One region of the Pantoea nemavictus genome, then DNA from elsewhere that is predicted to be linked to it. Evidence: riboswitches for the same ligand, from Rfam matches in the RefSeq annotation. Region 1 holds a riboswitch; each other region holds the start of a gene.
What was found. A riboswitch is a leader RNA that binds a small molecule or an ion and turns the genes downstream of it on or off. The one in region 1 is predicted to bind thiamine pyrophosphate.
Positions count from the first base shown of each region.

Region 2: another riboswitch for thiamine pyrophosphate. It lies ahead of WH298_RS23195 (FAD-dependent oxidoreductase); the one in region 1 lies ahead of thiB (thiamine ABC transporter substrate binding subunit).
Region 3: another riboswitch for thiamine pyrophosphate. It lies ahead of thiC (phosphomethylpyrimidine synthase ThiC); the one in region 1 lies ahead of thiB (thiamine ABC transporter substrate binding subunit).
Region 4: another riboswitch for thiamine pyrophosphate. It lies ahead of thiM (hydroxyethylthiazole kinase); the one in region 1 lies ahead of thiB (thiamine ABC transporter substrate binding subunit).

Region 1 is NZ_JBBGZW010000001.1:2,866,051-2,871,337, forward strand. It holds gene thiQ (thiamine ABC transporter ATP-binding protein ThiQ) at 1-25, opposite strand, end outside; gene thiP (thiamine/thiamine pyrophosphate ABC transporter permease ThiP) at 9-1,595, opposite strand; gene thiB (thiamine ABC transporter substrate binding subunit) at 1,595-2,581, opposite strand; TPP riboswitch at 2,628-2,722, opposite strand; gene sgrR (HTH-type transcriptional regulator SgrR) at 2,835-4,496, opposite strand; gene WH298_RS13070 (hypothetical protein) at 4,584-4,727, opposite strand; gene WH298_RS13075 (MFS transporter) at 4,753-5,287, shown strand, end outside.
Region 2 is NZ_JBBGZW010000002.1:774,224-779,510, reverse strand. It holds gene WH298_RS23210 (HesA/MoeB/ThiF family protein) at 1-336, opposite strand, end outside; gene WH298_RS23205 (thiazole synthase) at 348-1,106, opposite strand; gene thiS (sulfur carrier protein ThiS) at 1,110-1,307, opposite strand; gene WH298_RS23195 (FAD-dependent oxidoreductase) at 1,291-2,235, opposite strand; TPP riboswitch at 2,365-2,484, opposite strand; gene WH298_RS23190 (6,7-dimethyl-8-ribityllumazine synthase) at 2,804-3,241, shown strand; gene WH298_RS23185 (MFS transporter) at 3,371-4,684, opposite strand; gene WH298_RS23180 (pirin family protein) at 4,872-5,287, opposite strand, start outside.
Region 3 is NZ_JBBGZW010000001.1:2,363,330-2,368,616, forward strand. It holds gene WH298_RS10800 (aminotransferase-like domain-containing protein) at 1-37, shown strand, start outside; gene thiE (thiamine phosphate synthase) at 194-841, opposite strand; gene thiC (phosphomethylpyrimidine synthase ThiC) at 838-2,763, opposite strand; TPP riboswitch at 2,854-2,954, opposite strand; gene WH298_RS10815 (Rsd/AlgQ family anti-sigma factor) at 3,190-3,696, opposite strand; gene nudC (NAD(+) diphosphatase) at 3,785-4,558, shown strand; gene hemE (uroporphyrinogen decarboxylase) at 4,598-5,287, shown strand, end outside.
Region 4 is NZ_JBBGZW010000001.1:574,798-580,084, reverse strand. It holds gene WH298_RS02695 (beta-N-acetylhexosaminidase) at 1-489, opposite strand, end outside; gene chiP (chitoporin ChiP) at 541-1,938, opposite strand; TPP riboswitch at 2,203-2,298, shown strand; gene thiM (hydroxyethylthiazole kinase) at 2,332-3,117, shown strand; gene thiD (bifunctional hydroxymethylpyrimidine kinase/phosphomethylpyrimidine kinase) at 3,114-3,914, shown strand; gene fbaB (class I fructose-bisphosphate aldolase) at 4,062-5,114, shown strand; gene WH298_RS02670 (GntR family transcriptional regulator) at 5,261-5,287, opposite strand, start outside.

The sequences.
Region 1 (5,287 bases):
AAGTGAGGTTATTCAGTGTCAGCATGGCGGCCCGGTAATTTTTCCATCAGCGTAAAGAGGAGCAAGCAGAGTAACAGTAGCAGCAGCGCAGTGACGGCACCGTCCGCGCCGCGATAGGCGCCAATCTGCTGGAAGAGATAGAAGGGCAGCGTGCGGAAATCGGCGCTGCCAAACAGCGCCACCACGCCGAAGTCACCGATCGACAATACGCAGGCAAACGCCAGCGCCTGCGCAATTGGACGTTTCAGCGCGCGCAGCTCAATCAGTCGTAAGCGGTTAAAACCTGAGATGCCGAGTGAGGAACAGAGCTGGCCATAACGGGTGCTGATATCGCGCATGGGATTCTCCAGTACTTTCATCGCATAGGGAATGGCGATCAGCGCATTAGTGAAAATCACTAAGCCATCGGCGCGCTGCGGCAGGCCAACGGTGGCGTTGAACAGCAGGAAAAATCCACTCGCCAGCACAATGCCCGGCATCGCCAGAATCAGCATGCCGCTGAGTTCCATGGCCTGCGCGGCGATCATTTTCTGACGCTGGCGCAGTTCGCGGCTGCTCCAAAGCAGCATCATGGTCAGCACCACACAGAGTACGCCGGCGCCGACCGCGATACGCAGCGAGGTAAAGGTGGCTTGCCACAATGCTGATTGTTGCAACGCACCGGCCACGCCACCACGTAGGCCATCGACCACCACCGCCGCCAGCGGTGGCAACAGTAGCAGCAGCGCCATGCCAATTAACACGGTATCGGTAAAACGCGCATGCCATGAGTCGCGCGGGTCGCGCCAGCCGCGAATGCTCTGGCTGCCAGTGGGAATTGCTTTGCTAAAGCGCTGACTCAGCAGTACCAATAATAAACAACAGCCAAGCTGTAGCAGGGCCAGCAGTGCCGCACGGCCAGGATCATAATCAAAATTCAGCGCCTGATAGATCGCCAGTTCTAGCGTGGTGGCCTGCGGTCCGCCGCCCAGCGCCAGCACGGTGGCGAAGCTGGCGAAGCACAGCATAAAGATCAGTGCCGCTGTAGGCAGAATCTGGCGGCGCAGCCACGGCCACTCCAGCAGTCGAAACAGATTCCAGCCGCGCAGGCCGAGCTGCGCGGCTAATTGTCGCTGCTCGCCTGGGATGCTCTCAAGCGCCTGCAGCAGCATGCGCGTTGCCAGCGGCAGATTAAAGAACACGTGCGCCAGCAGAATGCCCTGCAAACCATACGGGGAAAAGTGGTAGTCGAATCCCAGTGTCGTACACAGTTGTGCCAGCCAGCCGCTGCGGCCGTAAACGCTCAGCAGGCCAAATACCGCCACCAGCACCGGCAGCACCAGCGTCATAGCACACAGACGCAGCAGCAGATTACGACCGGGGAAACGGCGGCGATAGAGCGCGCGTGCCAGCAGGATGGCTGGCAGCACCGACAGCAGCGCCGATAGCAGTGCTTGCTCGAAGGAGAAGGCCAGCACGTGGTGCAGGTAGCTGTCGCTGAGCAGTGCGCGCCAGTCAGTGGCCGGCGCGACCATCACTAAAGCGCCAAAGGCCAGCAGTGCGACCGCGCACAGCAGCAGCGCGGTCGCGCTGCCGGGAATCAACCAGCCAGGCATTAACGGCTAACGGCGCGTTGCCATGCGCTGATCCATGCAGCGCGATGGTCGGCCACTTCCGCTGGCGTGAATTGCAGCGCTTTGGCGGGGACCTGCAGCGATTGATAACCGGCAGGCAACTCGCTTTTAATCACCGGATACATCCAGTTGCCGGTGGGAATGGTCTGCTGGAAAGCCGGCGACACCATAAACTGCATGAACTGTTGCGCCAGCTGTGGCTGTTTGCTGCTGGCCAGCTGCGCGGCAACTTCTACCTGTAAATAGTGGCCTTCGCTAAATTCGGCCGCGGCGTAGTTCTCTTTCTTCTCTTCGATGATGTGGTAAGCCGGAGAGGTGGTGTAACTCAACACCAAATCGCCTTCGCCTTTGAGGAACAGGCCGTAGGCTTCACTCCAGCCTTTGGTGACGGTAACGGTTTTTTTCGCCAGCTTCTGCCACGCATCGGGCGCGTTGTCGCCATAGACTTTCTGCATCCACAGCAGCAGGCCAAGACCCGGCGTGCTGGTGCGCGGATCTTCATAAATCACGCGCCATTTTTCCGGGCTCTCAACCAGCTCCTTCAGGCTTTTAGGCGGATTCTTCAACTTGTTCTTATCGTAGACGAAGGCGAAGTAGCCGTAATCGAACGGGATAAAGGTGTCGTTGTGCCAGCCATCCGGCAGTGTTAACGCTTTGGTATCGACGCTGCTTTTGGCAAACAGGCCGGTTTTCTCCGCTGCCTGCACCAGATTGTTATCGAGGCCCAGCACCACATCGGCTTTGCTGTTTTTGCCTTCCATACGCACACGATTCAGCAGCGACACGCCATCTTCCAGCGCGACGTATTTCAGTTCACAGCCGCACTGCGCTTCAAAGGCTTTTTTGACCGCCGGACCTGGACCCCAATCGGCAGAGAATGAGTCGTAGGTGTAAACCGTCAGAACCGGTTTGGCAGCGAAAACCGGTGCCGCAACCAGCAACAACACAGGCAGAACTTTGTTTAACACTTTGCGCTCCTTGAGGAGAAGATAAGGTTGAGTCGCAAAGGATCTGAGGAGTGGGCATCTCAAATCCCTACGCCGGTATTAGCCGGATCAGGTTCGACGGGTCTTTCTCAGCCACAAAATAAGGCACCCCGTTGAGAACGGCTCATTCTAGACATTTATATGACAGCGCGAAAGGATCACCGGCTGGAAGTCTGGTGCCACGCTTCCCGGTGCGCATGAATGCGCACCTTACAAAACTGCGCCGGCGCGATGTTCACAGCTCCGGAGGCGCAAACCAGGCGGATTTGAAGTCAAACCAGCCGAGCGTATTCAGCCGCACGCCGCGCATGCTGCGTTGCCCCTCCAGCAGCAGCCAATGATGGAAAAGCGGGTGCAGATAGTCGCTGTCGATCAGCTGCTTACTCCACTCCGCCAGCGGTAAAGCTTTCTGCCGCCAGCGCGCCGCGTCGGCTTGCCAGTCAATCGGGATGCAATGATGCATCAAAGGCAGTTCGAACAGCTGAGCAAACAGCGCGTACTCCAGCGGCAGGGTAAAATTGACGCTACCGAGCCAGATATCACTCTCGCCTTCACCCTCGAACCACTCTTCGTAACTGACTTCGCGCGTAATCAACTCAACACCTTGCTGCGCCAGTAACGGACGCAGGGCGTTGGCGATACCTTCATGCTCAACGTGGTTGTTGTACCAGCTGAGCGTGAATTGGGTTAAGCCTGCTGGTTTCTCGGCAGCCGTAAGATCGCGACGATGATGCCAGCGCGGCAGCAGGCCATAGGCCGGGAACCAGTAACGCTGATAGCCGACGCCAGCATGATTAAGCAGGGCGATAGGATTGAATAAATAGCTCACCCAGCGGCGGAAATGCGCATCTTGTCCCAGGTGTGAGCGCTGATCAAACAGGAGGAAATAACAGCCCTCTTCCAGGCGGCTCTCTTCCGATTTCTCATCAGCGTTTTCGCCCTGCAGTTTTACGCCGGCATACACCAGCTCGTCGCTGATCTCCGGCAGCACCCAAATCGATACATCGTCGATCAAGGCGCGATAGCCGAAGTAATCATCAAAGGCGGCAATTTTCAGCTGCGTTTGCTGATTACGCACCACGCTGTAGGGGCCGGTACCAATCGGCTGACGGGCAAAGTGGCGTAGCGTCTGCCATTCGCGTGGCAGGATCATCGCACTGACGCTGGCCAGCAGCCACGGTAGCCAATCGTCCGGCTGGCTTAGGTGAATATCCAGCGTCCAGGGGGCTGGTGAATGCAGCTTTTCGATATGGGAAAACAGCGGTTGACTGCGCACGCGCTCCAGCGAAGCCATCACATCCTCCATTTCCAGTTCGCGGCCATGATGAAAGCGAATCGCCGGGCGCAGGAAAAAGCGCCAATGCAGCGGCGAAGTTTGCTGCCAATGGTGCGCGATATCGGGTTCGATTTCCCCCTTTTCCTCATTTATACGCATCAGGCCGTTGAAAATTTGGCGTGCCAGATGGGTTTCTGAGCGACGCAGCGGCGAACCGGGCAACAGATTGGGCAGCGGACGGTAATAGAGCACGCGCAGAATATGCTTGCCCTGACGGAAGCTGCGGCCTAAATGTGCCGCGATCATCTGTCGGACCTGATTTTTGTCGCCAACCAGCTGGACCAATTGTTCGATGCGATCTTGTTCCAGCAGATCCTCGGCACGCTGCTGTTGCAGCGCCAGCCCGGTATAGCAAAAACTCAGCATCGAACGCTTGCCGCGTCCGGCTTCCGCCTGCCAAATCAGCCAGCCTTCGTTCTGCATGGCGTTGAGTAAATTACGCATGTGACGGCGCGAGCAGTGCAGCAGATCGGCCAGCTCGTTCAGGGTGGTTTCATGGTCCAGCCCCTGACAGCTTTGCCATAAGCGGATGAATTGCTGCTGCAGACGTGAAGAGGACATAAAAGGGGAACTCCTTCTCAGAATCGCTCAGTTTTTCCTGCCTCATATTAGAGGCATACTGCCCGGCAATGGAAGAGCGGGAGGCATTCAGTCATGAATGGCGCTCTGCCAGCGGTTCCGCCAATGTGGAACCTCTTTCTGAGTAGGGTGCATTTTCACCGCCAGCAGCGCTTTATCTGCTGGCTTTTTTCGTTTTGCTGTAGAATCTTCTACCCTCATTTCTCTAGCCATTTTTTATCCGCAAAGGGATTTCTGCATGAAATCGCTGTTAACGCGTCAACGTCGCATCAATCCGGTCTATCTCTCTTTTATGGTGGTGTCGTTTATGACGGGCGTGGCCGGGGCGCTGCAGGCGCCGACGCTGAGTCTATTTTTGACGCGTGAAGTGCAGGTTAGCCCGTTTTGGGTGGGCTTGTTCTTTACCATCAATGCGATAGCCGGCATTGTCATCAGCCTGTTAATGGCGAAGCGATCCGATAATCGAGGCGATCGCCGCAATCTGATTCTTTTCTGCTGCCTGATGGCGACACTTAATGCGCTGCTGTTTGCTTTCAACCGTCACTATTTAACGCTGGTGACGCTGGGGGTGTTTTTGTCTGCGCTGGCCAGCGTGTCGATTCCGCAGGTGTTCGCCCTCGCGCGTGAATATGCCGATCAATCGGCGCGTGAGGTGGTGATGTTCAGCTCGGTAATGCGTGCGCAGCTGTCGCTGGCATGGGTGATTGGGCCGCCGCTGTCGTTTGCGCTGGCGCTCAATTATGGCTTCACCACGTTGTTTTGCGTCGCGGCGG
Region 2 (5,287 bases), on a different contig from region 1:
CGCCAACGCCTGCTGCACATTGCTGGCGCTCAGTGATTGCTGCAGCGCGTCGATCTGCACCTCGGGATTACGCTGCTGTAATGCCTGCTGTGCGCTGAGCACCTTGGGCTGGCCGATATCCTGCAGAGTAAACAGCGTTTGCCGATGCAGGTTATGCAGCGCCACTTCGTCGTCGTCATAGAGCCGAATATGGCCGACGCCCGCGCCCACCAGCTGCGGCAGCAGCGTCGCGCTTAACCCGCCGGCACCCACCACCACTACGCGCGCGTTGCGCAGTTTGCGCTGCCCGTCTTCACCCACTTCCGGCAGCATCATCTGGCGTTGATAGCGTTCCATATCGCCGCCCATCAGTTGAGATTTGCCAGGCCAAAGATGGGCGTGGACGCACTCGCCATATCGCGCTTCTCCATCAATCCGGCGCTACATGCCGCTCGCCCGGCTTCAATCGCCTGACGGAAAGCGTTGGCCATCACGATGGGATCGCCCGCTTTGGCGACCGCGGTATTCAGCAAAATGCCATCGAAACCCATCTCCATCGCCTGCGCCGCCTGCGACGGCGCACCAATCCCGGCATCAATGATCAGCGGAACATCGCTAAACCAGGCGCGCATCGCGCGCAGGCCGTCGATATTGCGCAATCCCTGGCCGGAACCGATCGGCGCGCCCCACGGCATCAACAGTTCACAGCCTGCCGCCAGCAACTTTTCGCCAACGATCAGATCTTCAGTGGTGTAGGGAAATACCTGGAAGCCGTCTGCACAGAGAATGCGCGCCGCTTCCACCAGCGCGAACGGATCGGGCTGCAGCGTGTCGGCGTGGCCGATCACTTCCAGCTTGATCCACGCGGTATTGAACAGTTCCCGTGCCATATGTGCGGTGGTGACCGCCTCTTTCACCGTGTGACAGCCGGCGGTGTTCGGTAACACGCGGATGTTGAGTCCGGTCAGCAGATCGCGAAATGCTGCACCGGCAGCGCCTTCACGTCGCAGGCTAACGGTGATGATTTCGCTGCCAGACGCGGCAATCGCCTGCTGTAAAATCGCCGGCGAAGGATAGCCCGCGGTGCCGAGTAGGAAGCGTGATTGGGGATCATGATCGTAAAACATCGCTTAGCCTCCCTGCATCGGTGACAGCACTTCCAGCTGGCAACCTTCATCCAGCAGCTGCGTGTCGTACTGGCTTTTCGGCACGAAGGCGCCGTTAAAGGCGGTGGCCACGCAGGCCACATCAATTTGCTGCTCGATCAACAATTCGCTCAGGCTGGTGGCCTGGGTGCTGATGGCGCGGCCATTAAGCTGAATGTTCATAGGATTGCTCTCCAGATAGGCGCTGCATCAGCTGCTCTGCCAGCATCGGTGCCAGCAGAAAACCGTGGCGATACATGCCGTTGAGATAAAAGGTGTCATTTTGAAAGTGAATTTCCGGCAGATTGGCCGGATAGGCCGGACGCAGCCCGCTGCCGCTCTCGATGACGCGCGCTTCCGCTAATGCCGGATGAATAGCGTAAGCGGCGCTGAGTAACTCCATCATGGCGCGGGCACTGATTGGGCTGGCATCGTCGCTCTCAACCATGGTGGCGCCGAGCATGAAATGGCCGCCGCGACGCGGCACCAGATAGCAGGGAAAACGCGGATGCAACAGGCGGATCGGACGGGAAAACTGCACCTCATCGCTGTGCAAAATCAGCATCTCACCGCGCACTGCGCGCAGGCGCGGCAGTTCGGGCGCCGCATGGATACCTCGACAATCAATAATCTGACCGCTTGGCGCATGCGAGCTGAAGACTACGCCGTGGGCGATCAGCTTTTCACGCATCTCCTGCAGCGCCAGGCGCGGATCGAGATGCGCTTCCTGAGCGAAGAACAGACCGCGCGCAAAGCGCCCTTCCAGCGCCGGTTCGATGTGGCAGGGATCGACCCATTGATGTTGCTCGGTCATGCGGGCGAAACGGTTGAGTTCCTGGCTATCGCGTGGCGGCGCCACCACCAGCGTACCCTGATGCTCGACGCTGCTGACGCGCTGTTGCCACCACGCGGCAGAGTGCTGTCCAAGGGAGATCACCTCGCGCGGTGCGCTTTCGGATTCGCACCAGGGCGCCAGCATGCCACCCGCAAACCAGGAAGCCGGACGCCGCGATGCATCGCCGATCACCTCAACGTCTTCACCGCGTTCCGCCAGCAACGTTGCCACGCACAAGCCGGCCACGCCGCAGCCGAGCACGCTCCAGCGGCTCACAGCGCCTGTTCCAGGATGTTTAAAAAGGGGAAGTTCACATCGGCCTCTCAGTGTTGACTGAGACCCGCAGATACAGGAGAAGGGAAAGGGCGCCAACCATCGAGCTTGCCTTAGCGCCAGACAGCCAAACTAACAAGCTGTCAGTCTTCCTACGCCAGTATCAACTGGGTCAGGTTCAAAGGGTCGCTAAGCCGCGCAGTGCGCTATTAGCCTCTCAGTCTCTGTGGCGAGACTCCCCCGACGCGTCTATTTGTATTGCAGGCGATGGTCGCCGTCAAGCGCGGAATAACTACATTAAGGGTGTGGTTAAATTGTTTTCTCCATACTTAAACCCAAAATAATTCGAGTTGCAGGAAGGCGGCAAGTGGGTTCATCCCCAGGAGCATACTGAAGTATGTGACTGGGGTGGACACGCGCAGCCAACGCACCTGCAGCTCGAAGTATGACGGGTTTCGCGTCGGTGGATCATAAACGTAACATATGGTATACAAACACATTATTGCTGAGAGTATGGATTTCTCTCTTAATTTAATAGCGCGAACAAATTACAGGTGATGTCGGAATAATCATGAACAATATTAAAATTGCATTTATTAAAGCCGGATGGCACAAAGAAATTGTCCATAACGCTCTGGTGGGTTTCGAAAAAGAATTAGCCGATCAATCCGTTGAAGCGCAATTAAAAGTGCTGGAAGTGCCTGGCGCATTTGAAATGCCGCTGTTGGCTAAGCGTCTGGCAGAAACCGGCAAATACGATGCGATTGTCTGCGCGGCGCTGGTGGTGGACGGCGGTATCTATCGCCATGATTTCGTCGCGGCAGCCGTGGTGGATGGCCTGATGAACGTACAGCTGACGACCAACGTGCCGGTGTTTTCCGTGTCATTAACCCCGCATAATTTCCAGCCGGTTGAGGTCATCGAAAACTTCTATACCGAGCATTTCATCAAGAAAGGCAAAGAAGCCGCGCGTGCTGTGCTGGCTATTCATAATCTTTCGATTGATTGAAACGTATAAAAGGGAGCAACGAATTAGCTGCTCCCTTTTTAATTATTCCGCCTACCCAAGGTTAAATTTCAGAATAGTGCCAGCTGCATATACGGCAATTATCCGTCCCCCTTCCTGACTTGCCTCGACTTAATGTTTCACACTCATCAAATGATTTTCCTTCAAATGTCGGCGCGGCTCGGAAGGATTGATATCGCACGCTTTTGGCAGTAATAGCGTAAAGATGCCCGCGATCACTAACGATCCCGCCAGCCAGCAAATCGCCACGTTTTGGCTGTACAGCAGCGTCATGATGCCCACCAGATACGGCCCACAGAATCCGCCCAGGTTGCCTAAACCATTAATGACACCGCGTGCGCTACCTGCCACTTCCGGCGCGGCGATACGTCCGGGAATCGACCAGAATGGGCTGGTCGCCGCTTTCAGGAAGAAGCCGCACACCACCAGCGCGATGTAGGCGGCGACGACGTTGTCATGCAGCACCACCGAAGCCAGCAACGCAGCGGCGAAACAGAACAGTGATACCATCACCCACAAACGCCGCTTGCCGGTGCGATCGCTCAACCAGGAAATGGCGTAAATGCCCAGAACTGTGGCGACAAACGGAATCGCCGCCAGCAAGCCAACGCCCGCCATATTGCTGCCGGTAAGATTTTTCAGGATACTCGGCAGCCACAGCGTGTAACCGTAATCCCCGGTTTGGTAGAAGAAGTTCAGCGCCACCAACTTCATCAGACCCGAGTTACGGAACACCGCTTTTAACGGCGCTTTGCTGACCGGTTCCTTTTTAAGATGCTGGGCCTTTTCACGTGCCAATTCGCGCAGCAGATACTCTTTTTCTCGGGCGGGTAACCAGCGCGCATCCTCAGGACGATCGGCGATCACCAGCCACCACACCAGCAGCACAGCGGCAGAAAGCAGACCTTCAATAATGAACAGCCAGCGCCAGTCCAGCACGTTAATGATGTAGCCCGATATCGGGGCGGTGAACATGCCGCCCAGCGGCGCGAACATCATGACAAAGGCGTTAGCGCGTCCCAGCTCCTTTTCCGGAAACCAGTTGCTGACCATGGTTAATACCACCGGCAGCATGCCGCCCTCGGAAATACCCAGCACGAAACGCAGCGCCAGCAACTGATAGTGATTGGTGACAAACCCGGTGGCGATGGAGACCACCATCCACGCGGCCAGCGACCAGGCAATAAAACGTTTCCCGCTGCCATTCACCGCGATACGACCGCCAGGCACTTGTAAAAACAGATAACCGATAAAGAAGATGCCGCTGACCACACCGGCCATTTGGCTGGTGATCGCCAGATCCTGATCCATACCGCCAGGCAGCGCGAAGCTGATATTGACGCGATCCATGAATGAAACAATGCAGGTGATAAGAATTGGGGCAATGACGCGATACCAACGCGTTCCGGGGATTTTTTCGTGCATGCTGCCCTCTCCATGTTTAGCCATGATGCTTAGGTTCAATGGCTATCTATTAAAGAGAGTATGGAAATAATTATTGCGATCTTAATCACTGCAATTAATGTTAAGAAAAAGTGTTACATACGCTGTGATCGCGCATAAAAAAAAGCAGCGCGATGGCTCGCACTGCTCTTTGCGCTCTTTTTAATCATTAACGCTGCGGATGATTCACTTCCAGCGGACGCAAATCAAATACCAGCACTTCCGCATCATCACCGTTAGCGAACTGCAGCGCAGTTTCGTTGCGAACCCGTGCACCGTCGCCCTCTTTGAACGTCACGCCGTTCACTTCGATGCTGCCGCGTGCCACGTGAATATAGGCGTAGCGATCGGCATCCAGTTCGAAAGTCTGCTGCTCTGCTCCGTCAAACAGTCCGGCATAAATACGAATATCCTGATGTACGCTGAGCGAACCGTTGTCGCCGTTTGGCGAAATGATCAAACGCAGCTGGCCGCGCTTGTCACTCTCTGCCACGGAAACCTGCTGATAACCCGGCTGCGTGTTACGTTCAGCAGGCACAATCCAGATCTGCAGGAAGTGCACCTTATCCGTTTTCGAGTGGTTAA
Region 3 (5,287 bases), 500 kb from region 1:
TGGTGTTGAAACTGTGCATACCGCCTCCCTGACGTAATAGAGAAAGGCAGGGCTGGGAGAGGTTAAGACCAGCCCTGGCCCGCTGCAAGCGACAGCGGGCAGGCACACTTTAGCCTTGTCAGGACAGGATGCTAGCCGTCACATCCTACTGCTGCGCGGCAGATTCAAGCATTTCATCAAAACTTACAGCGCGTTACATCGCCTCTGCGGGTTCAATTCCGTTTTCAACCAGCGTCAGCAGCTCCTGCGTTGCCGCGCGCCAGTCTGCTGCCTGAGTAATCGCACTTACCACCGCAATGCTGCCAACGCCTGTTGCCAGAACTTCAGGTACGCGTGCTAGTGAAATACCACCAATCGCCACGGTTGGCACACCCTGCAACCGCGCCAGATGACGTTTCAATTCCACCACGCCCTGCGGAGCTGATGGCATGTCTTTAGTTTGCGTGGGATAAATGTGGCCAAGTGCAATGTAAGAAGGGCGCAGCGCGAGCGCGCGGTCCAGTTCGGCATCATCATGCGTCGATAAACCCAGGCGCAATCCTGCCTCACGAATCGCCGCCAGATCGGCAACATCGAGGTCTTCCTGGCCAAGGTGCACACCATAAGCATGGTATTTGATGGCTAAGCGCCAGTAATCATTGATAAACAGGCGTGCACGATACTGCTTGCCGAGCACAATTGCCTCGCGCACCGCATCTTCAACTTCATGATCCTCGCAATCTTTGATGCGTAGCTGGAGGGTGCGCACCCCGGCTTCTAGCAGGCGCGCGATCCATTCCACGCTATCAACAACCGGATACAGCCCCAGTTTCGGGGCCGTGGCAGGAAAGGCGTCGGTCATACATTTTCCTCTTTAAGGGTATCGGCAGCGTGATAGATCTCGCCGCCACGATTGCGGAAAGTATCCGCCATTTGCGCCATGCCCATTTCAATTGGCTGAGCTTCAGCCTGTTGGCGTGCAGCAAACTCGCGTACTTCCTGGGTGATTTTCATTGAGCAGAATTTTGGGCCGCACATTGAACAAAAGTGTGCCACTTTTCCCGATTCCTGCGGCAAGGTTTCATCGTGATAGGCGCGCGCAGTGTGCGGATCGAGCGCCAGATTGAACTGATCTTCCCAACGGAATTCAAAGCGCGCTTTCGACATCGCATTGTCGCGGATCTGCGCGCCCGGGTGGCCTTTCGCCAGATCCGCCGCGTGCGCAGCGATCTTGTAGGTGATCAGTCCCTGCTTCACATCCTCTTTGTTCGGTAAGCCGAGGTGCTCTTTCGGCGTCACGTAACACAGCATGGCGCAGCCAAACCAGCCAATCATCGCGGCACCGATGCCGGAAGTGAAGTGGTCGTAACCCGGTGCGATGTCGGTGGTGAGCGGGCCGAGCGTGTAAAATGGCGCTTCGTGGCAGTGTTCCAGCTGTTCGGTCATGTTGCGGCGAATCATCTGCATCGGTACGTGCCCGGGGCCTTCAATCATCACCTGCACATCGTATTCCCAGGCGATTTTGGTCAGTTCACCCAGCGTATGCAGCTCGGCAAACTGGGCTGCATCATTGGCATCCTGAATTGAGCCGGGACGCAGGCCATCGCCGAGCGACAGGGCCACATCGTAGGCGGCGCAGATTTCACAAATCTCGCGGAAGTGCAGATAGAGAAAGCTTTCAGTGTGATGTGACAAACACCATTTCGCCATAATCGATCCGCCGCGAGACACAATGCCGGTGAGACGTTTAGCCGTCATTGGCACATAGCGCAGCAGCACACCAGCGTGGATGGTGAAGTAATCGACGCCTTGCTCCGCTTGTTCTAACAGCGTATCGCGGAAAATGTCCCAGTTGAGGTCTTCCGCAATTCCATTCACCTTTTCCAGCGCCTGATAAATTGGCACCGTACCAATCGGCACCGGGCTGTTACGCAGAATCCATTCACGCGTTTCATGGATGTAGCGGCCGGTTGAGAGATCCATCACAGTGTCTGCGCCCCATCGCGTTGACCACACCAGTTTCTCCACTTCTTCTTCAATCGATGAACTTACCGCCGAATTGCCGATATTGGCATTCACCTTCACCAGGAAGTTGCGGCCAATAATCATCGGTTCGGATTCGGGGTGGTTGATGTTGGAAGGAATAATGGCGCGACCGCTGGCCACTTCCTGGCGGACAAATTCAGCGGTGATATTTTCCGGCAGATTGGCACCAAAGCTGTGTCCGGGATGCTGTTGTAGCAGTACTTCACTGCGAATACGCTCGCGGCCCATGTTTTCACGCAGTGCGATGAACTCCATCTCCGGTGTGATGATGCCTTGGCGTGCATAGTGCAGTTGGGTAACGCAGCGTCCCGCTTTGGCACGACGCGGTTGCGGCAGATGCTCAAAACGCAAATGATCCAAGCCTTCATCCGCCAGACGCTGTTGGGTGTAACGGGAACTCAGCTGGTGGATAGTTTCACTGTCACCACGTTCGGCGATCCACTCTGCGCGTAGCCTGGCGAGCCCTTGATGGACATCAATAGTGGCTTCTGGATCACCATAAGCGCCGGCAGTGTCATATACCGGCACCGCTTCATTCTGCTCAAACTGCGGATGATCTTTGCTGCCGCCGATGTGCGTCGGGCTCAGCTGTATCTCGCGCATCGGTACGCGAATATCCGCGCGGCTGCCGATGATCCAGATGCGTTTTGAATGAGGGAAAGCGGTTCCCTGCAGGGAATCGATAAATTCCTGTGCCTGAGCACGTTGTTCACGACGAGAAGTTTTAACAGCAGACATAGCAAGTTTCCTGTGAATGTTGGAAGTTGCTTGTCCAGAGTTCGGAAGGAGTAACAGAAACGATGCTGGGCGCCAACGTGCATCGTGCTGATGATGTCTACTCTTGTTCCCTTCGCAGGTACTAACCTGATCAGGTTCCGCGGATCCCGAATTAACGGTCTCAGCCCCACTGGGCACTCCGACAAGTTGGTGTTTTACGATATAAGCTACTTTGCTTGCTATTTCACGCCTGGGCAGTGCTCGTGACCGTCACGTACTACGTGTACGCTCCGGTCCCTGCGCGCTGTCCGAGCGTGAACTCGCTGCGCACGCTACGCTTATATCGCAAAATTTGGCTCTTGATTGTCGTTAAAGAGGACAATAAAAAAGCCCATTTAGCATAAGAGGGCTTTTTTCGAATAACAAGTTTTTTACAACAGCGGGCATTCAAGCCGGGCGGGCGATGATGCTGTCATTGGCAACCGGTAGATGCGCCAGCTGATTATCCCAGGCAAGTTGTACCAGCTTATCTTCCAGCGTGAAACGTGATTCCAGCACTTCGCCGACTTCAGAGAGCGCCGTTTGAAAATCCACGCAATTATCGTCGTTGATAGCCTGCTGCAGGTGGCTGTCGTAGAGCTGCATCATGTGGTCTGTATTCGCCTCTAATGCCGGATAGATCTGCGCGGCAACCATCAGCGGGTTATCACCCTGCATCTCACTAATAATGTGTTCATACACGCTGAAATGACCGGTTGAAAGGTAGTCCACCAGATTGTGGCAAAAGGCATCGAGTGCCTGTTCATCCAGCGTGGTTAACGCATCTTTTTGTGGCTTCATGCCAATAAGCTCATAGTACGTGACGAGCAACTGTCGGCGGGCATGCAACCATGAATCAACCAATTCATTTCCGCCGCCTACACGCTCTGTCAGGTCATCTAACTGGTTAAGCATATGGGGCTCCAGGTAGGTTATAGTTGTTTATTACACACTTAATATTAGAGTTTCAGCGTGTGGTTTGACGCTAAGGACAACGATTAAGATGCAACGTGAGATCTCAAGCTTAGACGCTGGATGGTGGATTGTCAGCCATGAGCAAAAACTTTGGTTGCCGCAAGGCGAGCTGCCGCATGGCTTATCCACCGAGTTTGGACTTAGTGGCAGCCACGCGATTTTGATTGGCGAATGGCAGGGCGAAAATGTCTGGCTGGTGCGGGAAGCGCGGCCGGATAGCATGGGCTCAGTGCGCCAACTGATTGATGAAGATGTCGGCCTGTTCCAAATCGCCGGGCGCGGCGTGCAACTGGCGGAGTTCTATCGGTCGCATCGCTGGTGCGGCTATTGCGGCCATGAAATGCACATCAGCAAGCGCGAATTTGCTTGTCTGTGCAATCACTGCCGCGAGCGGTATTACCCGCAAATTGCACCGTGCATCATCGTGGCCATCCGCCGTGGTGATGAGATCCTGCTCGCCAATCATGCGCGTCATCGTAACAACATTTACACCGTGCTGGCGGGCTTTGTCGAAGTGGGTGAAACCTTAGAACAAGCGGTGGCGCGCGAAGTGATGGAGGAGAGCAACGTGCGGGTGAAAAACGTGCGCTACGTTACTTCGCAACCCTGGCCGTTCCCACATTCACTGATGATGGCGTATATGGCGGAATATGACGGCGGTGATCTGCAACACGATGGCAAAGAGTTGCTGGATGCCGGTTGGTATCGCTATGACGATTTACCGCTTCTGCCGCCGCCCGGCACCGTTGCGCGTCGCCTGATTGAAGATACCGTTGCCCTGTGTCGCGCCAGCGCGACGTGAAAATGCTACACTGCCGGCCTTAGCATGAGAGAGCCCATTATGAGTGAACTGAAGAACGATCGTTATCTGCGCGCCCTGTTACGTCAACCGGTAGATGTCACGCCGGTATGGATGATGCGACAAGCCGGGCGTTATTTGCCGGAGTACAAAGCCACGCGCGCTGAAGCCGGTGATTTTATGTCGCTGTGTAAAAATGCCGAGCTGGCATGTGAAGTTACGCTGCAGCCGCTGCGTCGCTATGCGCTGGACGCGGCGATCCTCTTCAGCGATATCCTCACCATTCCGGATGCAATGGGACTTGGGCTCTACTTTGAAACCGGTGAAGGCCCGCGTTTCTCCAATCCGATCACCTGCCGCGCGGATGTCGACAAGCTGCCGGTACCGGATCCCGAGCAAGAGCTCGGCTATGTGATGAACGCGGTGCGGACTATTCGTCACAACCTTAAGGGCGAAGTGCCGCTGATTGGCTTCTCAGGCAGTCCGTGGACGCTGGCGACCTACATGGTGGAAGGCGGCAGCAGTAAAGCCTTCACGAAAATTAAAAAGATGATGTACGCCGAGCCGCAAACTCTCCACCTGCTGCTGGATAAGCTGGCGGACAGCGTCATTCTCTACCTCAATGCGCAGATTAAAGCGGGCGCGCAGTCAGTCATGGTCTTCGATACCTGGGGCGGCGTGCTGACCGGACGCGATTATCGTGAATTCTCGCTGTACTACATGCACAAAATC
Region 4 (5,287 bases), 2.3 Mb from region 1:
GGTGCTGGAGATAATTTTCGGTGTAGCATCAGCTGCGGTGACGTACCAACGCGGCATGACGTCAGTGATAAACAGCTGCCAATACTCATTGACGATTGGGATCTCAATTGACTCACCGGCCGCAATGCCCTTGAATTTCTCCGTCGGCTCCAGTCGGGTCAGATCACCAACAATGTGCGTCATTTTGAATTGATCGTTATCAACCCGCAGCGTTTCGTGCACGTTGCTCATGTAAATCGCCCAGTTTTTACTGGTGAGCGCCGGGCCGTTATTCGTAAGGGTGATGGTCGCGGTATTACAGGATGCCCAATCGGCACCGAGCTTCGCGCAATTGATGCCGTGATCGGCCGCCTGATTATCAGTTACCTGATATTGCACGCCGAACTGGCTGATCTGGTCAACAATCTGTTGATTACTGTGTGGGGACGAGCTGCAGGCCGCAACGCTGGTCACGGCCAACGCCAGCAAACTCATTTTTAGTTTTTTCATATTGATATCCTTCTCCTCGAATGAATGTCTCTGGCTCCTGCCAGGTAGGGGTCAAAACAGGGTAAATGGCGCAATAACCATAAATTTGATGTCTTTCTCATCCTGGAAGATGTTGCCGTAACCACCGCTATAGCTGGGGAGATCGCTGTGATTGTCGTAGCGGGTGTAGTGCAGTTTGAATTGGGTGTCTTTGGCGCGCCCTTGCTGGATGGTGTAAACCAGATCGAGATTCCACGCTGACTCTTTCAGGCGCTGACTTTGATCGTAAACCGGATTGGTGGACGGTTTTGCATCCCAACCGTATGCGTAAGAAGTGCCGACCTGCCAGCCCGGCAATTGCCAGTGCCCCAGATCTACCATTACGCCAGCAAACAGCGCTTTCTCGCCGTTGGCGTTCCAGTCGGAGCGGGAATCCCACCATACATCGAGGCGACCATTGGAGCTGGCATAAGAAGGCGTCATACGTTGCAGGAAGAATCCCTGGTTGCCCTCGGCTTTTACCCAGGTGCCTTCGAGGCGGAAATCAAATGCGCCTAGCGTGTAGCCGAAAGTCAGCGCCTGCAGCCAGGCGAGGCCATCATAAACATCGTTTACAGCCCCCGCGCCGCTGTTGTCGCGGTCCTTCGCGCCATAAAACTGATAGCTGGTGCGCAGCGGCCCATTGGCGAGCGGCAGCTGATAAGACGCTTTGGCAAAATACTGATCCATGTAATCTGCCGCCTGACCGTAAGCGCCTTCCAGTACCAGATGGTTTTTAAAATCATATTTGGCACCGAAGGATTGCAGCCAGGGGATTTCCGTCACGCCATCGGCTTTGCGGAAGTTATACATGTCGCGATACCACGGCGCTTTGTACTCGTCGGTCCACATCCATGCGAGGGAAAGGGCGCCCGCATCGCTAAAATCAAAGGTGGTGCCGGCTTCAACGCCGCGATAGGTTCCGGGCAGAAAGCTCCAGTGTGGTGCCAGTAAGGTCTGTCCGCTGGGTTGCAGATAACCTGCGCGTAGCCAGTTTTCCTGCCATTTCGCTTTGAGCGCGGCCTTATAAAGACTTAAGCCACTCTTATCTCCGCTCCAGTCCTCATCCCAGCGCGTGCGGGCGTTGCTAAAGCCAATTTCGTTCGGTGCAGCGGGCCCACCATGACTCAGTTCCAGCGCACCAAAAGCCGCCAGATCGAGTCCAATCACATCACCCGCATAACCGGATGAGAAATCGAGATTGGCGTTGGCAGAAGCGTGATGCAGGTTGGCATCATATTGACCGTAATTACCTTTTTGCGCGTCCATCTCTTTACGATCGCGCTGGCGTTGCCAGTAGAAGATGTTTCCAGTGAGAGATGAATCGTCAATGAAACCGCTGGCTTGAGTGGGGGAAGTGGGAACAAAAACACCGGCAAACAGAGCCGTAATCACTGCCGCAGTGAGCGGCGCGCGTAAAATCCTGCGCATAGCAAATCCTCCTTGATGCTTCCATTAATAATAAATATTTCCGTACTGTTTCATCATGAAACGAGTTGCGAGGATGCTATTTTTCGCGACGCGAATTATCAATGTAATTTATTACAAAGTATGACGTGGCGCGCAAAAAGAGCCCGTTTTAAGGGCTTCAATCAATACGTTACACGAAGGTGCAGTTTGTCCCTTTGCGAGCGGGATTCAGGAATAAAGGCGTTTGCTTGCTTTCACCTACTGACTTCCCTATGCTCGAAGCGTTGTTTTGACTCGGGGTGCCCCTTTAATACAGGGCTGAGATACACCCGCTGACCTGATCTGGATAATGCCAGCGTAGGGAAGTCAGATGCCTGACCGCATTCGCCTTCTTGATCGCCGGTTGGGAGCTTTATGAAACAGCCTGATCCTCTTTCCCCCGCGCAACTCGCGCAATCTTTACAATTGCTACGTCAACAAGCGCCGCTGGTGCACTGCATGACCAACGACGTGGTGCAAACCTTTACTGCCAACGTGCTGCTGGCGCTGCATGCCTCACCCGCGATGGTGATTGATACGCAAGAAGCGGCGCAATTCGCTGGCTTTGCCGATGCGTTATTGATTAACGTCGGTACGTTAACGCGCGATCGTCGTGATGCGATGTTAGCGGCGGTGCAGGCAGCGCAAAAAGCGGGCACGCCATGGACGCTGGATCCGGTTGCGGTAGGCGCCTTATCGCTGCGCACCGAATTTTGTCAGCAGCTACTTGGTCTGCATCCGGCGGCGATTCGAGGTAACGCTTCAGAAATTCTCGCCCTGGCTAATCAGGCAACGGGCGGGCGCGGCGTAGATAGCCTGCATCAGGCTGATGCCGCGCTGAATGCTGCCCAACAGCTGGCGCAGAATTATGACACTGTGGTTGCGGTAACCGGCGAAGTCGATTACGTCACCGATGGCAGACAAACGCTGGCGATCCCCGGCGGCAGCCCGCTGATGACGCGGGTGGTCGGTACCGGTTGCGCGCTGTCGGCGGTGGTGGCGGCCTTTAGCTGCTTGCCTGGCGATCGCCTGCAGCATGTCGCTGCCGCCTGTCGTGTGATGTCGCTGGCCGGTGAAATGACGGCGCGCAATGTCGAAGGACCGGGCAGTTTTGTCGCTGCTTTCCTTGATGCGCTCTGGACGCTGGAGGTGGCAGTATGAAACGCATCAATGCTTTGACCATTGCCGGCACCGATCCAAGCGGTGGCGCAGGCATTCAGGCCGACCTCAAAGCCTTCTCCGCACTGGGCGCCTATGGCACCAGCGTTATTACTGCGCTGGTGGCGCAGAACACCTGCGGTGTGCAGTCGGTGTATCGCATCGAACCCGATTTCGTCGGCGCCCAACTTGATTCGGTGTTGGATGACGTGCGCATCGACGCGGCTAAGATCGGCATGCTGTCAGAAACGGCGATTGTAGAAGTGGTAGCCGCAAGGCTGAAACGCGCCAGCCTGCCGTTTGTGGTGCTGGATACGGTGATGATTGCGAAGAGCGGCGATGCGTTGCTGTCGCCGGATGCGGTGGCTAGCGTACGCGAACTGCTGCTGCCGCAGGTGTCGCTGATCACCCCGAACCTACCGGAAGCCGCAGCGCTGTTAGGACGTGCCATGGCGCAGGATGAAAAAACCATGTTACAGCAGGGTGATGCGTTGCTCGATCTTGGCTGCGAAGCGGTGCTGATGAAGGGCGGACATCTCAGCGATGCCGAGAGTCCGGATTGGCTGATCACCCGCGATGGCCGGCAGCGCTTTAGTGCGCCACGCGTGAATACACGGCACACACACGGCACCGGTTGCTCGCTGTCAGCGGCGCTAGCGGCGCTACGTCCGCGTCATGATGATTGGGCGACAACGGTGGCCGAAGCTAAAGCCTGGCTGCAGCAGGCGCTGCTGCACGCCGATTCGCTGGAAGTGGGTAAAGGCATTGGGCCGGTGCACCATTTTCATCAATGGTGGTAGGGCGTAACGCCAGATTGCCGCTTTTGCACTGCGCATCCGTCTGAAAAATGGAGTCAGCAATTTGCCAGCCTGGTGTATTGCGGTCCAGGCTGTTGGGGGCGAATCGGCATTTGCCGGTTCCAATCCAGCCATTTATCAGGTGCGAACATGACGGACATCGTACAGTTATTGGGCAAAGAGGCGGACAGCCTTCTTCAACATCGCTGCATGACCATTCCAGCGGATAGCCTCTATTTACCAGGCGCGGATTATGTTGATCGCGTAATGATCGACAACAATCGTTCTCCCACCGTATTACGCAACATGCAAACGCTATACAACACCGGACGTTTAGCCGGCACCGGCTATTTGTCGATTTTACCGGTCGATCAGGGCGTTGAGCACTCGGCGGGCGCATCCTTTGCTGCTAATCCCGCGTATTTCGATCCAAAAAACATCGTAGAGTTGGCGATTGAAGCTGGCTGCAACTGCGTGGCATCGACTTACGGCGTATTGGCCTCGGTGTCACGGCGTTACGCGCACCGCATTCCCTTTATGGTGAAGTTGAACCATAACGAAACCCTGAGCTATCCCACCCAATATGATCAGACACTGTATGCCAGCGTTGAACAGGCCTTCAATCTGGGCGCAGTAGCAGTTGGCGCGACCATCTACTTTGGCTCTGAGCAATCGCGTCGTCAGATTGAAGAGATCTCTGCGGCGTTTGAGCGCGCGCACGAGCTGGGTATGGTGACGGTGCTGTGGGCTTATCTGCGTAACGATGCCTTCAAAAAAGAGGGCGTTGATTATCATGCCAGTGCCGATTTAACTGGCCAGGCCAATCATCTGGCGGCAACGATTGGTGCGGATATCGTGAAGCAGAAGATGGCTGAGAACAACGGCGGTTACAACGCGGTGAAGTTTGGTCATACCGATGAACGTGTTTATAGCAAGCTGACCAGCGAAAACCCGATTGATTTGGTGCGTTACCAGCTGGCGAACTGCTATATGGGACGCGCAGGGTTGATTAACTCCGGCGGTGCTTCGGCGGGTGAGACGGATATCGCGGAGTCTGTACGAACCGCAGTGATCAATAAACGTGCGGGCGGCATGGGGCTGATTCTGGGGCGCAAGGCGTTTAAGAAGTCGCTGAAAGAGGGCGTGCAGCTGATTAATGCGGTGCAGGATGTGTATTTGTCGAAGGATGTCACCATAGCTTGATGGTGTTGGCTGTCCCCCTCCTCGGTCCTCCCCCATAAATGGAGGAGGAAGACGCTGCCATATGTTAGTTGGGGTGTTGCATGTGGCAGCGTCTCCTTCCCCCGCTCGCGGGGGAAGGCCGGGATGGGGGACAGCGATAACCCTACTTAAGGCGCCTCAAACCACTCACTATT